3 regions of the Variovorax sp. 38R genome follow, and region 2 is predicted to be linked to each of the others. Evidence: predicted binding sites of a transcription regulator. Region 2 holds the regulator's gene; each other region holds the start of a gene.
The links. The regulator sigma-54, encoded in region 2, starts transcription at its own class of promoters, with help from an activator protein. The targets are predictions, from matches to a motif close to TGGCANGNAANCTGCTTT.
Positions count from the first base shown of each region.

Region 1: a site for sigma-54 is predicted at 1,995-2,012, ahead of IG196_RS27590 (DUF3567 domain-containing protein). Genes of this name have one in related genera too.
Region 3: a site for sigma-54 is predicted at 3,033-3,050, ahead of IG196_RS20065 (nitrate regulatory protein). Genes of this name have one in related genera too.

Region 1 is NZ_CP062121.1:5,949,478-5,954,554, forward strand. Features, by position in the region: gene IG196_RS27580 (fumarylacetoacetate hydrolase family protein) at 1-651, opposite strand, end outside; gene IG196_RS27585 (DUF3108 domain-containing protein) at 773-1,945, shown strand; gene IG196_RS27590 (DUF3567 domain-containing protein) at 2,055-2,336, shown strand; gene IG196_RS27595 (IS1182 family transposase) at 2,461-3,906, shown strand; gene IG196_RS27600 (AbrB family transcriptional regulator) at 4,035-5,077, opposite strand, start outside.
Region 2 is NZ_CP062121.1:303,996-309,072, reverse strand. Features, by position in the region: gene IG196_RS01350 (phospholipase D family protein) at 1-1,255, opposite strand, end outside; gene rpoN (RNA polymerase factor sigma-54) at 1,266-2,858, opposite strand; gene lptB (LPS export ABC transporter ATP-binding protein) at 2,876-3,673, opposite strand; gene lptA (lipopolysaccharide transport periplasmic protein LptA) at 3,670-4,392, opposite strand; gene IG196_RS01330 (thiol:disulfide interchange protein DsbA/DsbL) at 4,512-5,077, opposite strand, start outside.
Region 3 is NZ_CP062121.1:4,350,646-4,355,722, forward strand. Features, by position in the region: gene IG196_RS20045 (branched-chain amino acid ABC transporter substrate-binding protein) at 1-526, opposite strand, end outside; gene IG196_RS20050 (Hsp20/alpha crystallin family protein) at 654-1,025, shown strand; gene IG196_RS20055 (alpha/beta hydrolase-fold protein) at 1,217-1,984, shown strand; gene tsaD (tRNA (adenosine(37)-N6)-threonylcarbamoyltransferase complex transferase subunit TsaD) at 1,920-2,981, opposite strand; gene IG196_RS20065 (nitrate regulatory protein) at 3,082-4,347, shown strand; gene IG196_RS20070 (CmpA/NrtA family ABC transporter substrate-binding protein) at 4,666-5,077, shown strand, end outside.

The DNA of each region.
Region 1 (5,077 bases), 1.2 Mb from region 2:
GTGCACGCGCCCGTCCTGCCAGGCCGCGCCGATCTCGTCGAGCGTGACGGCCACGGGGCTGAAGGCGGTGGCGGGCTTGCTCTGGAAGAAGCCGAAGCCCTTGGCCAATTCGGCCGGGATGAGGTTGCGCAGGCTCACGTCGTTGGCCAGCATCACGAGGCGGATGCCGTCGAGCGCCTGGTCGGGCGTGGACCCCATCTTGATGTCGCCGGTGACGACGGCGATCTCGGCCTCGAAGTCGATGCCCATGGCTTCGCTGGGCACGATCACGTCGTCGACCGGGCCCAGGAAATCGTCGCTGCCGCCCTGGTACATGAGCGGGTCGGTGTAGAAGCTCTCGGGCACTTCGGCGTTGCGCGCTTGGCGCACCAGCTCGACGTGGTTCAGGTAGGCCGAGCCGTCGGCCCACTGGTAGGCGCGCGGCAGCGGCGCCATGCACTGGGCGGGGTCGAACGGGAAGGCGTGGCGCGCGCGGCCCTGGTTGAGCGCGTCGTACAGGTCCTGCAGCTGCGGGCTCATGAAGCCCCAGTCGTCCAGCACCTGCTGCAGCCGGTGGGCGATGCCGGTGGCGTAGTGGGCGAGCGTGAGGTCGCGCGAGACGACGACCAACTGGCCGTCGCGCGAGCCGTCCTTCAGGGTGGCGAGTTTCATGATGCGGGCGTGAGCTAAGGGAGCAGGGGCGCAGCGCGGCGCCCACTAAACTGGTTGAACGGGCGGCAGTGTACCGAGTGGTCTTCGTGAACCTCGGCGCCGCGGCCCACTCCACACACCCATGTCGACGCACGTCGCGCCCCCACCGCTGTCCCTCGGCCTGCCCGGACGCCCGTCCTGGCGCGCGCTTGCGGGGCTGACGCTGCTGGTGGCGCTGGCGCACCTGCTGCTGCTCGGACTGGCGCCGATGGCCATCGGGCCGGAGCCCTCGCCGCTGGCCAGCAAGTTCATCACGCGCACGATCGTGATCGCGCCACCCGCGGCGGAAGCGCCCGCGGCACCGGCCGCCGCGCCGGTCGCGGCCAAGCCGCCGCCACCGGCCAAGCCCAAGCGCCCACGCGAGGCCTCGGTGCCCCGCACCAAGCCGGCCCCAGCCCCTGTGCCCGAAGCATCGACACAGACGCCGCCCCCCGAAACGCCCGACCAGACAGCGCAAGCCGCTACAGATTCAGGAGCAACAGCGCCGGCAACGCCCGCCAGCGCCCCGGCCGCCGCCACGGGCACCACGCCCGGTGGCACGCAGGGCGGCACGACCACGGCCGGCAGCGGCGCCTCGGGCACCATCGCCGGCACCCAGGCGCTGCGGATTCCAGGCTCGGTCACGCTCGATTTCGAGGCCACGGGCCAGAAGGGCGCCTCCCCGCAGCGCGGCGTGTTCGGCGAGCTGGTCTGGCTGCAGGACGGCAGCCGCTACGACGGGCGGCTATCGCTCAAGGCGGTGTTCTTCACCCTGCTGAACTGGCACAGCACCGGCAAGATCGGCCCCTCGGGCCTAGAACCCGAACGCTATTCGGAAAGCCGCAAAGCCGAGGTCGCCTCGCATTTCGTACGCGACCAGGGACAGATCGTCTTCAGCAACAACGCGCCGCCCGTGCCCCTGCAGCCCGGCGCGCAGGACCGCATGAGCGTCATGATGCAGCTGGGCGGCCTGCTGGCGGCCAGCCCGACGCGGTACCCCGCCGGCACGCGAATCTCGGTGCAGACCGTGGGCGTGCGCGACGGCGATGTGTGGGTCTTCGAGGTCGGCGACGAGGAGCAGCTGAGCCTCCCGGCCGGCGAATTCACCGCGCGCAAGCTCACCCGCACGCCGCGCAAGGAATTCGACCGGAAACTGGAACTCTGGCTGGCGCCGCAGTACGGTTATCTGCCCGTGCGCATCCGGCAAACCGAGGCAAATGGTGATTTTGCTGACGCCCAATTGCGCAAACCCCTACCCCAGCCGCCCGCGAATTGAGGCAAAAAGGTTCACATATCAACAGCGCGACGACAACTGTTCTTGAAACTGGCGCGTTGATTGCTATCTAAACTCCATGAACGCCATCGACATCCTCACAGGGCCCGCCATGAACATGCTTTACGACTCCGAGTCCTTCGTCGTCGTGCACGTCCAGCCGAACGACGGCGACGAGCCGAGCACGAAGCCCAACGGCCCCGTGCTGGAGCGTCACGGCTTCGAGATCGTGGACAAGCGCTCCGGCAAGGAGGTGTATCTCGACGGCTCCTGGGCCGAGCTGTTCCAGCAGCAGATCGCCGCGTGGCAGCTGAACACGCCCACGCAGGAAGAGGTCGAGGACACGCTCGAAGGCTACGCCGAGCTGGCGCACACGCCGGTGCTGGTGCACTGAGCGGCCTGCCCCTCCTGAACGAAACAAGCGCCCCGCGCAGTCTGTGTAAATAGTCATCGCTGAGTCCGCGAGAAGTGCCCTTCAGGCGTTTGTCTGAGGGGCATTTTTCGTTGGAGGCTGACCAATGGGACATCGATACGGACAGGCACGGGGACAGGCAACGTTGTTCCCACTGATGCTCGATGAGCTCGTGGGCCAGGACGCACTGGTTCGGGTGGTGGACGCCTGGGTGCAGGCGCTGGACCTGAAGGCGCTGGGCTTTGCCAAGGCGCAGGCGCAGCGACTGGGAACACCGCCCTACGACCCGGGCGATCTGCTGCGGCTGTACATCTGGGGCTACCTGAGCGCGATCCGTTCCTCGCGGGCCCTGGAGCGCGAGTGCCACCGCAACGTGGAGTGCATGTGGCTGCTGGGGCGCCTAGCCCCGGATCACAAGACCATCGCCGAGTTCAGGCGCCAGAACACGGCGGCCCTGGTGGCCAGTTGTGCGGCCTTCGTGCAGTTCGCGCGGGCCAGCCGGGTGATCCGCGGATCGACAGTGGCCATTGATGGCTCCAAGGTGCAGGCAGTGGCCTCGCGCAAGGCGGTGGTGGGCCAGCGTGAGCTGGCCGCACAGGCACAGCGCAATGCGCAGGAGATCGCGGCTTATCTGCGGTTGCTGGACAGCCGGGACGGCGAGGATGACCAGGGCGGTGATGGGCCCGGCGATGGTCCTGGTACGCCCGATGAAGTGCGCGCGGCCTTGGAACGACTGAAGGCCCAGGGGCGAGCCATCGCCAACCAAGCCCAGCAACTCCTGCGCAGCGACGCGAGCACCGTCGTGTGCGGTGAGCCCGAAGCACGCCCGATGCGTAGCCTGAACAGCCAGCCGGGCTACAACCTGCAAACGGCGGTGGAGACGCAAAGCCACCTGATCGTGGCGCATGAGGTGGTCTGCGAGGTGAACGATCAGCGCCAGTTGCAGCCCATGGCCGAGGCGGCCAGCCGGGTGCTGCAGCAGCCCTGCTCGGTGGTGGCCGATGCGGGCTATGCCAATGGGGAGCACATTGCAGCCTTGGACGCCCAGGGCATCACCAGCTACGTGGCGGGCGAGCGTTCGGTGAACCACCAGGGCGGCGGCAGCCTGTACCAGCGCAGCGCCTTCGTCTATGACCCGGCCAGCGACAGCTTCACCTGCCCGGCGGGCAGTGCCCTAAAGCGCAAGCAGCTCTCGCGCAAGGACAAGATGGTGGTCTATGCAGCACAGCCGAGCGATTGCGCGGGCTGTGCCCAGAAACTCAAATGCACCACGGCGCGCCAGCGCTTCGTCTCGCGCCACCTGTACGAAGAGGCGCTCGAAGCCAATGCAAGCAGGCTGGCCGCTCAGCCCTGGATGATGGGGCTCAGGCGCCAGACGGTGGAACACCCCTTTGCCAGTATCAAACACCTCATTCTGGGCAATGCCCGGTTGCTGATGAGGCATACCAGTGGAGCGCGCGCGGAGTTCAGCTTGGCGGTGATGGCCTACAACCTCAAGCGGGTGTTCAACATGAAGGGAGCGCCCTGGATGCACCAGGCGCTCAGGGGCTGAGGCCCTTGGGCGTTTGCTCGCCCCAATGAAAAATGCCCCGCTCTCGCGGGGCATCTCGATCTAAGCGGCCAGCAGACTATTTACACAGCCTGTTCGGCGGGTTTTTTCTTTGCCTGTCTCCCGGGCCCTCAGCGCTCGGTCCACCGGTACATCGGCCCCACGATCAGCAGCACCGCCACCAGCCGGCACACCTGGAAGGCCGTGACCACCGGCACGCCCAGCTGCAGCACCTTGGCCGTGATCGACATCTCGGCGATGCCGCCGGGCGAGGTGCCCAGGATCATCGTGGCCGGATGCAGCCCGGTCGCCCACGCCAGCAGCCAGGCCGCGCCGCCGCACAGCACCAGCATGCCGACCGTGCCCAGCGCCACCGAACCGAGCCAGCGCGGCGCCGTGTGCAAAAACTCGCGGCTGAAGCGCACGCCGAGGCTCACGGCGATCACCAACTGCGCGGTGTTCGACAGCCAGGTCGGCACCGCCGACAGCGACTGCCCCGCGACCGTGAGCCCCATCGCCACCAGCAGCGGCCCCATGAACCATGGATTGGTGCGGCCCAGCGCCCGCATCACCAGCCCGCCGACGCCGGTGGCCAGCACCAGCAGGGCCAGCCCGGCCGGGTTCACCTCGCGCACGCCGGGCGGGTTGATCTCCAGGCCGTGCAGCCCGCTCCACTGCATCGCGAACGGGATCGTCACCGTCACCACCATCAGCCGCAGGCTGTGCGCAGCGGCCACCAGGTCGGTGCGCGCGCCCGCCGATTCAGCCAGCAGCGTCATCTCCGACGCACCGCCGATGGCGCCTGCGAAGTAAGTCGTGGCTCTCATGGATTTCGCTGGCACATGCGGCATGCGCGCTGCATGCACGCGGTGCAGCCAGCGCCCGAAGGCCCAGCCCAGCAGCAGCGCCCAACCGATGGCCAGCAAGATCGCCCACCACACGCCGGCCACCAGCGTCACCACCTGCGGCGTGAAATACAGGCCCAGTGCCATGCCGATGGCCCATTGCCCCATGTTGCGCAGCGGCGTGTGGCTGGCGGTCGGCAGGCCGGCGATCGAGGCCAGCGACACCGCGAACAGCGGGCCGATCATCCAGGGCAGCGGGGTGTGCAGCGCGACACACACGAGGGCGGCGGCCAGCGCCAGCAGCAGCGTGGCCAGCACGCGGAAGAGAA
Region 2 (5,077 bases):
CGAACAGACCCAGCCGCACGCTGCGCCGCGTGCGCGCGGAACTCAGCTCGTGCAGCTCGGCGCCCAGCGCGAGCATGTCGGCGCGGTAGCGGCGGTAGGCGGTGTGGACCAGCGGCTCGTCGGTGGCCGCGAGCGAGTTGGTGACCACGCTGATCTTCACGTTGCGCCCGCGGATCTCGCGCATCACCTCCAGCCCCGACGCGCCCGGGATCAGGTAGGGCGAGACCAGCGTCACCTCGCTGCGCGCGCGGCGCATCTGCTCGACCACGTTGTAGCGCACGCTGTCGACATCGAGCAGCGGCACGCCGCCATACGACGCGGTCTTGCCGATCACGCGGTCGGGCGAATCGGCGTACGCCTCGGCGGTGGTCCAGATCAGGCCGAGCTTGCCGGCATCAAGGTCGTCGGCCACCGGGCTGTAGCCGAGCAGGTCGTTGGGCGCGGGCTTGGGCGGCGGGGGTGTGGTGTCGGGGCCGGTGGCGGCGTCGAAGCGGCGCTGCAGTTCTTCGCGCGGCAGGTCGGTGCGCACGACGGAGCCGATCGGGCGCACGTGCGGGCTGTTCCAGTACTGGTCGAACAGCACGCCCAGGCGCGGGATCAATGCGCCCGTGACGAAGGTGTCGAGATCGATGAAGTTCTGGCCCGAGGTGCGCCGGAAGTACTGGTTGCCGATGTTGCGCCCGCCCGCCACCGCCATCGCGCCGTCGGCGATGAAGAGCTTGTTGTGCATGCGGCGATTGACGCGGCTGAAGTCGAACAGCGACGCGGTGAAGCGCTTGAGCAGGCTGCCGCGCCCGGCCGGGAACGGGTTGAACAGGCGCAGCTCCACGTTCGGCGTGGCGGCCAGGCCGAGCAGCAGCTCGTCTTCGCCGGACGTGTACAGGTCGTCCATCAACAGGCGCACGCGCACGCCGCGCTGGGCGGCGTCGCGCAGGGTGCGCAGCAGGTAGCGACCGGTCTCGTCGTTCTCGATCTGGTAGTACTGCACGTCGAGCGTGCGCTGCGCGCGGCGCGCGAGCTGCAGCCGCGTGTCGAAGGCGAAGTCGCCACCGGGCATGAGGCGAAAGCCGCTGAGGTCGGGGTCGGGCTGCGAGGCCAGCGCGATCTTGCCGAGCGCAGTGTCGGCCGAGACGGCGATGGCCTGGGTGGGTGCGCGCGGTGCTTCGTCGGGCAGCGTGGCGCAGCCGGTGAACAGCAACGCCGCCGCGATGACGAAAACCCAATGCCCACAGCGCGACAGCAGGCGACGGGTCATCGTCGGCTTTCTACAGGGCCTTGCGCAGGTTGGCGGGCGCGATGCGCAGCGCTTCGCGGTACTTGGCCACGGTGCGGCGCGCGCACTCGATGCCCTGCTCTTTCAGCATCTCGGAAATCTGGCTGTCGGACAGCGGCTTCTTGATGCTCTCGGAGCTCACGAACTGCTTGATGAGCGCGCGCACTGCTGTGCTCGACGCGTTGCCGCCGGTCTCGGTGCCCAGCGCCGAACCGAAGAAGTACTTGAGCTCGACGGTGCCGAAGGGCGTCGACATGTACTTGGCGGTGGTCACGCGCGAGATGGTCGATTCGTGCAGGCCCAGCTCGTCGGCGATCTCGCGCAGCACCAGCGGGCGCATCGCGAGTTCGCCGTGCACGAAGTAGCTCTTCTGCCGTTCGACGATGGCGTTGCTCACGCGCAGGATGGTGTCGAAGCGCTGCTGGATGTTCTTGATGAACCAGCGCGCCTCCTGCAGCCGCTGCGACAGCGCCTGGCTGCCCTCGCCCTTGTGCGCCTTGAGCGCACCGGCGTAGATGTCGTGCACGCGCAGGCGCGGCATGACCTCGGGGTTCAGCATGACGCGGAACTTGATGTTGGTGCCGCGGCCCGTCTTGGTGACGATCACGTCGGGCACGACGATGTTGCGTTCGACGTCGACAAAACGGCGGCCCGGCTTGGGCTCCAGGCGCGCAATGATCTGCAGCGCCGAGCGCACCAGCTCTTCGTTCGTGCGCGTGAGCGTGGCCAGGCGCTTGAAGTCGCGCCGCGCGAGCAGCTCCATCGGCTGCTTGCAGATCGCGATGGCGGTCTTGCGCACGAGCGCTTCGGCCTCGGTCTCGTCTTCGTTCGCGAGCGCCTTCAGCTGGATGCTCAGGCATTCGCCGAGGTCGCGCGCGCCGACACCGACGGGCTCCAGACTCTGCAGCAGGCCGAGCGCCACCTGAAAGTGGTGCACGAGGTCGTCGAACTGGTCGTTGTCGTCGCCCGCCAGGCCCGAGGCCAATGCGGGCAGCGAGTCTTCGAGGTAGCCGTCGTCGTTGAGCGATTCGATCAAAAAGCGCAGCGCGGCGCAGTCGTTTTCGTTGAGCCGCAGGGTCAGCGCCTGGCGGTGCAGGAACGATTGCAGCGACTCCTGGCTGCGCGCGAGTTCGGTGGCGTCGGCGCGCTCGTCATCGCCGAGGTTGTTCTGGCGTGCGGGCGCGTCGCTGCCCCACTCGCTGTCGTCGGGCGCCATCTCGACGGTGCCGTCGCCTTCCCAGTCGGGCTCGCGCTCGGTGATCTCGGCGGCGGGGCCGTCGGATTCCGGTGTGGACGTGGTCGCTTCGCTGGAAGCGGTGGAGGCACTGGGGGCGGACGGCGCGAAATCGCCCTCGCCGCTGTCACCACCGTCGTCGCGCGGCACGGGCGTGTCGACAGCATCGAGCCCGAATTCCTCGCGCGCCGCTTCTTCCGCGGTGCGTTCGAGGAACGGGTTCTCGTCCAGCATCTGCTCCACCTCCTGGCTCAGTTCGAGCGTGGAGAGTTGGAGCAGGCGAATGGACTGCTGCAGCTGCGGCGTGAGCGCCAGATGCTGCGAGACGCGAAGGGACAGCCCTTGCTTCATGGAGACGCGCCCCTCCCTTACATGCGGAAGTGCTCGCCCAGGTACACCCTGCGTACCTCGGCGTTGTCGACGATCTCCGAGGGTGTGCCTTGTGCCAGCACGTGCCCGTCGCTGATGATGAACGCGTGATCGCAGATGCCCAGCGTTTCACGCACGTTGTGGTCGGTGATGAGCACGCCGATGCCGCGCTCTTTCAGGAAACTGATGATCCGCTGGATCTCGATCACGGCGATCGGGTCGATGCCGGCGAAGGGCTCGTCCAGCAGGATGAAGCGCGGTTGCGTGGCCAGCGCGCGTGCAATTTCGACGCGGCGGCGCTCGCCGCCCGACAGCGCGAGCGCGGGCGAATCGCGCAGGTGATCGACGCGCAGGTCGGACAGCAGGTCGGCCAGTCGCTCTTCGGTGGCCTGCTTCGACAACGGCACCATGCGGCCGTTGGCGTCGGGCTCGCGCTGCAGCTCGAGCACGGCACGCACGTTTTCCTCGACCGTGAGCTTGCGGAAGATCGAGGCTTCCTGCGGCAGGTAGCTCAGGCCCATGCGCGCGCGGCGGTGAATGGGCATGTGGGCGATGGGCTCGCCGTCGATGGTGATCTCGCCGGCATCGGCGCGCACCAGCCCGACGATCATGTAGAACGAGGTGGTCTTGCCCGCGCCGTTGGGGCCGAGCAGTCCGACGACCTCACCCTTCTGCACATCGAGCGAAACGTCTTTCACGACCGTGCGGCTGCCGTAGCTCTTCTTGAGGCCGCGCGCCACGAGGCGGCTGCCGGGGACGCCGTCGGCGGTCGTCTGGGTTCCTGCGGTTTCGATCACTTGCGCCCTTCCCCATCGGTGCTGCCGCCCAGCGTGGTGCTCGGGCGCAGCCCGGCGCCGGGCGCGGGGGTGGGTGCCGGAGCGGCGGGCTTCTTGCCGCCGGCTGCCGGTGCGGAGCCGCCCGCCGCCGGGGCCGCGGCGGCCTTCGGCGTGAGGATGGCCTTCACGCGGCCACCGCTGCCCCCCGAGACGCCGGCGTTCGGCGGCACGAGGGAGCCGTTGACGGTGTAGGTGTCGTTGCTCTGGTCGTAGACGATCAGCGCACCGCTGCTCTCGTCGTTGGCCGTGGCGCCCACCAGCCGGCGCATGACGGCGCGGCGGATGAACTTGACGTTGTCGGCGCGGCTGTCGTACTCGATGACTTCCGACTCGCCCTCGATCCACTCGTCGCCGGCGTTGCGCTTCTGCTTGTAATAGGCCAGCTTGCCGGGCGCCGCCGTGACCACGCCGTACTGGTAGCCCTCGGCGTCCTGGCGCACGTCCAGCCGCGCACCGCGGATGATGATCGTGCCCTTCGTGACCAGCACGTTGCCGGTGAACACGCTGGTCTGTTTCAGGTCGTCGTAGCGCATCGAGTCGGACTCGATGTTCATCGGCTTGGTGCGGTCGGCGGTTTCAGCCAGGGCGCCGGAGGCGGCTCCGGCCAGCACCAGCGCGCCGAAAGCCAGGCGGCCGAGGCGACGAAGGGTGGGGAATGTGGGGATGGAGGGCAATGTCATAAAGGCACGAAACTTGCTCTGAAACATTGTATGCGTGGGACGGTGATTGCCCACCGCCGCCAATGAAAAAGCCCGCCGAAGCGGGCCTTGCATTCGACCAGAAAACAGGTCGTCGGGGGTCAGCCCTTCTTGGCTTCGCCGGTCAGGAAGGTCGCCACTTGCAGCACCTTGGCCATGCTGCCGGCGGTTTCGCCGTCGACATACCAGCGGCCTGCCACGGCCAGGGCTGGCACGCCGGCGACCTTGTAGGCCTCGGTCTGTTGCGCCGCGCGGCGGGCCTTGCTGGCCACGCCGAAGGACGCAAAGGTTTCCTTGAACTTGGCACCGTCGAGGCCGGCGCGCTCGGCCCAGGCCTGGATGTTGGCTTCGCCGTTCAGGTTCTGGCGCTGCGCGTGGATCGCGGCGAACACCTTCGAGTGGTATTCCTCCAGCTTGCCCATCGCTTCGAGCGTGAAGTACAGGCGCTGCTTGGCTTCGACGTCGTTGCCCACGAAGGGCACCGGAATGCGTCGGAACGCCACTTCCTTCGGGGCTGCCTTGACCCAGGCTTCGAGCGAGGGCTCGAAGTCGTTGCAATGCGGGCAGTTGTACGAGAAGAACTCGACCACCTCGATCTTGCCGGCCGGTGCATCGACCGGCACGCGCTTGTCGAGCACGAGGAAATCGGTGCCGGCCTTGGGGGCGC
Region 3 (5,077 bases), 2.8 Mb from region 2:
CATCCATCAGCGCGGCCACGCGCATGTCGGCATGGGCGTCGAAGCGGAAGTGCCAGAAGCTGCAACGCTCGTTGGTCAGCACCGGATCGACCGCCGAGTAGTTCAGGAAGATCGCGCGCCGCGACGGGTCGCGCTCGTTGTTCTTGTCGATGGCATCGATCAGTGCCGCCGCCGTCACCGACGAGTTGCCCTGCAGCACGATGCGGGTGCCATCGTCCATGGCCGCGCGCAGCGCGGAGAGCGCCTCTTCGTTCTGGCCCTTGCTGTCGTAGCGGTCGAGCTGCAGCGGCCGCGCGCCGCCCGGCAGCTTCACACCGCCGCGTGCATTCACGCGCTCCACCGCCCACAGCAGGTTGCGAAACACGGCCTCGCCGGTGTTGGCAAACGGGCCGCTCATGCTCTCGATGAGCGCCAGCCGGATGGGGGCGGGTGGCGGGGCCTGCGCGAAGCCGGCGAACGGGGTCGCGCATAGCGCCGCCGCTGCGAATTTCAAGGCCTGGCGGCGCCAAATAAAGGGGGTTTTCATTGTCTTGAAACGCGTGCCGATGCGCCTAGATGAGGTGTCAAGCGGCACTCACGATGGAAAGGCCGCGCAGTGTAAGGGACACACATTCCATGTCCCCGTTGTGTTCATTCATCCAGGAGTTTCAGCCATGTTTTTCGCCCCCACCCACCGCACCGCGCATTTCGCTCCCCGTGCCCACGACCGTGCTTTCGAGCGCTTCGTGAACGACGCCTTTGCCGGCGCCCGCCGCTCGCCCCTGGTCGAGCAGGACGACAAGAGCTGGACGCTGTCGCTCGACGTGCCCGGCCTGTCGCGTGAAGACCTGTCGGTGGCCATCGAAGGGGCCGTGGTTCGCATCGAAAGCAAGGCCGAAGCCAAGCGCCAGATCAAGCTCGCTTACGAGCTGCCGCAAGCCATCGACCTGGCCACCAGCGACGCCAAGCTGGAGAACGGCGTGCTGACCCTGAAGCTCGGCAAGCTGGTGCCGGCAAGCCAGGTTTCGAACTTGCAGATCAACTAGTCCGAGCGATGCCCCCACGAAGAAAATGTTAGTGACAGCTTGTTTTGACTTTAAACAAGCGTCGTATTCACAATAGTGCCGTATAACGTCACATGATGTGACGATTTATTAGTACTTTCTTCTTCGTGGGCATCTCGTAAACGCATCGAGTTCCCGGGACGGTGCGGACAGCGGGTGTGCCTCAAGGCACCATGAAAACGCACCTGCAGTCAGCCAATGACAACGAACAGTCGGACACGCTCCTGATCTTCCTGCCAGGGGCGTATCTCAAACCTGAAGAGTTCGAGCGCGAGGGCTTCATCAGCGCCGTGCGCGAGCGGCACCTGGCAGCCGACTCGCTGCTGGTCGATGCGGACGTCTCCTACTACTACGACCAGACCCTCAGCGAGCGGCTGCACGCCGACGTCATCGAGCCCCAGCGGGCCAAGGGCTACACCTCGATCTGGCTGGTCGGCATTTCCATCGGCGGTTTCGGTGCGCTGATCCACGAACTGGCGCGGCCGGGCTCGGTGGACGGCATCGTGGCGCTGGCGCCCTACCTCGGGCGCCGCGTGCTCGGCGCGGAAATCAAGAAGGCCGGCGGCCTGCGCACCTGGCAGGCGCCCACCGGGCCTCAGCCCGACGAGGAACCTGACCGCAAGCTCTGGCCCTTCTTCCAGCAGTACCTGGCAGCGAAGCCTTCCAAGGACCTGCCGCCGCTCTACCTGGGTTTCGGCCTGGCCGACCGTTTTGCCAGCAACCACAAGCTGCTGGCCGACGCCCTGCCCCCGGGGCGCGTGTTCACCACCGAAGGCGGCCACGACTGGCCCGAGTGGCGCCAGCTCTGGCGCAATGTGCTCGACGTGCTGCCGCTGCCCTCGCTGCCCGCGCTGGTGCGCGGCGCACGCGCGCCGGCTATGCGGTTTCCGGCTGTGGCGTCTCGGGCGTCATCAGCGATGCCATCGGCCATCGCGGCTTGACGTCGAAGGCATAGCGCTCCGAAGCCTGCGACAAGCCCGACTGCAGCCGCATGGCGGCCGCCATGGCGATCATGGCGCCGTTGTCGGTGCACAGGTGCAGCTCGGGGTAGTGCACGCGCACCTTGCGCTTCGCACACGCCGCGTTCAGCTGCTCGCGCAGGTTCTTGTTGGCCCCCACGCCCCCCGCCACCACCAGCCGTTTCAGGCCGGTCTGGTCGAGCGCCGCGAGCGACTTCTTCAGCAGCACCTCGACGATCGCCGCTTGCGTGGAAGCCGCCAGGTCGGCCTTGCGCACGTCGAGCTGGTCGCCGAGCTTCTTGGCCTGCGTGAGCACGGCCGTCTTCAGGCCGGCAAATGAAAAGTCGAGATCGCCGCTGTGCAGCAGCGGGCGCGGCAGCTTGAAGGCCGCGGCATCGCCCTCTTCGGCCAGCTTCGCGAGCCAGGGGCCGCCGGGGTACGGCAGGCCCATGAGCTTGGCGCTCTTGTCGAAGGCCTCGCCGGCCGCGTCGTCGATGGTTTCGCCGAGCAGTTCGTAGCGGCCCACGCCGTCGACCCGCATCAGCTGCGTGTGGCCGCCCGACACCAGCAGCGCCACGAACGGAAATTCGGGCGGGTCGGCGCTCAGGAACGGCGACAGCAGATGCCCTTCGAGGTGATGCACGCCCAGCACCGGCTTGCCCAGCGCCACGCCGAGCGCACAGGCCACGCCCGCGCCCACGAGCAGCGCACCGGCCAGGCCCGGGCCGCGCGTGTAGGCCACCACGTCGATCTCGGCGAGCGAGCGCCCGGCCTCGGCCATGACGGCTTCGGTGAGCGGCAGCACGCGGCGGATGTGGTCGCGGCTGGCCAGCTCGGGCACCACGCCACCGTAGGCCTGGTGCATGGCGATCTGGCTGTGCAGCGCGTGCGAACGCAGCAGCGGCAGTGCGTCGCCGTGCGACTCGACCAGCGCCACGCCGGTCTCGTCGCAGGATGATTCGATTCCCAACAAGAGCATGGCGCCGAGTGTAGGGGTCGCCCGTCGGCGGCGCCCGCGAAGGGGCAAGCGAGGCACGGAAGTTGCACGAGTGAGGTGCGCCCTCCCCACTTCCCCACGAATGACCTCCGGCCTGAACTTCCTGATCGCCGCGCGCCGATGCGAGATCGACGCGCTGGACCAGCTCGCGCGCACCAGCGAACTGGTCGGCGCGATCGGGCGGCTCGTGCATGCGCTGCAGCGCGAGCGCGGCATGTCGAACGTGTTCCTCGCCTCGCACGGCGGGCGCTTCGCCGACCAGCGCGGTCCGCAGATCGCCGAATGCCTCGCGCTCGAGCAGCAGGTGCGCGCCGGCTTCGACCGGCTCGAAGCCGAGCACCACCGCGTGGTGGGCGCCGGCCACGGCGCGCGCCTGTTCAGCCGCATCGCCTGGGTGCTGCCGGGCCTGGACGCCCTGCCCGCGCTGCGCCAGCGCATCGACGCGCTCGACCTCCAGCCGGCACAGGCCGTGGCCGCCTTCGCCAAGCTGGTCGCCGGCCTGCTGGCCGTGGTGTTCGAAGCGGCCGACGGCGCCACCGACCCCGAGATCTCGCGCCTGCTGGTGGCGATGTTCAATTTCATGCAGGGCAAAGAGTTCGCGGGCCAGGAGCGTGCCTTCGGCGCCGCCGCGCTCGCGCTGGGCCGCGGCGACGAGGCGCAGCGCCAGCAATGGCGGCACCTCATCGAGTCGCAGGAGCGCTGCTTCCAGGTGTTCATCGATTTCTCGGGCGACGCGGTGCGCACGCTCTGGCACGACAGCCAGTCCGACGCCGTGCTGGCCGAACTCGAACGCCTGCGCCGCAAGGGCGCCACCTCGGTGCCGGCCGATGCGCTGCTGAGCCAGGCCTGGTTCGACTGCTGCACGCGGCGCATCGACGCCATGCAGACGGTCGAGAACCGCCTCTCCGCCGACCTGCGCGCGCTGTGCGACCACAAGACCGCCCAGGCCCGCAGCGAGCTGGCCGCCTACCGGCAGCTGCTCGGCACGCTGGCCCCGCAGGCCGGCGGTGCGCTGTTCTTCGACGATGCCCAGCAGGCGCAGGACGCCACGCCGGCGCAGCTCGGGCGCCACCTCGAGCGCTCGGTGCTCGACATGGTCCAGGAGCAGTCGCAGCGCCTGCAGGCCATGAGCGACGAACTCGACACCGTGCGTGCCTCGCTCAACGAACGCAAGATCGTCGAGCGCGCCAAGGGCCTGCTGATGGCGCACCGCCGCCTGAGCGAAGCCGAGGCGCACAAGATGCTGCGCCAGACCGCCATGAACCAGAAGCGCCGCCTCGTCGACGTGGCCGAGTCGATGCTGGCCATGGCCGACTACCTGCCGCTCGAGCCCGCACCGCGGCGCTGAGCCGGGCCGCTTGGATTGGTGCAGCGCACAACAGTTGTGCGTCGCCCGGGTTTGCCAGCCCGCAGGAACTTTCCCCTGCACCGGCGCGCCCTGCCAGCTATCTTTTCCATAGCTTCCACCGGCAGTTTCGGGCTGGCACACCGCTTGCATGGAGCTTGTCACAGACCGCAAGGTCTTGAGGCAGGTTGCACCCAACGGCGGGTGCGGCCCACCGAACCGGACAAAGGCGTCCCCATCCCGCAAGGGCTCGTTCACGAGCAGCCCCTGCGCGGTGCGGACGCCTTTTCGTTTTTGTCTTTCACTTCTGGAGCCCCGCCCATGTCCGATCTGCTGCTGAAAACCAAACTGAGCCGGCGCCGCGTGCTGCAGGCCGCCGCCCTCGGCGCCGTGGGCATCGACCCCGCGCTGCGCGCCGCCGTCTGGGCCCAGGGCTCGGACAAGCCGGAGAAGGAAGAAGTGAAGATCGGCTTCATCCCGCTGACCGACTGCGCCAGCGTGGTAATGGCTTCGGTGCTGGGCATCGACAAGAAGTACGGCGTGAAGATCGTCCCCAGCAAGGAAGCCAGCTGGGCCGGCGTGCGCGACAAGCTCTCCAACGGCGACCTCGACATGGCGCATGTGCTCTACGGCCTGGTCTACGGCATGCACCTGGGCCTGAGCGGCCCCAAGAAGGACATGGCCGTGCTCATGACCCTCAACAACAACGGCCAGGCCATCACGCTGTCGAAGA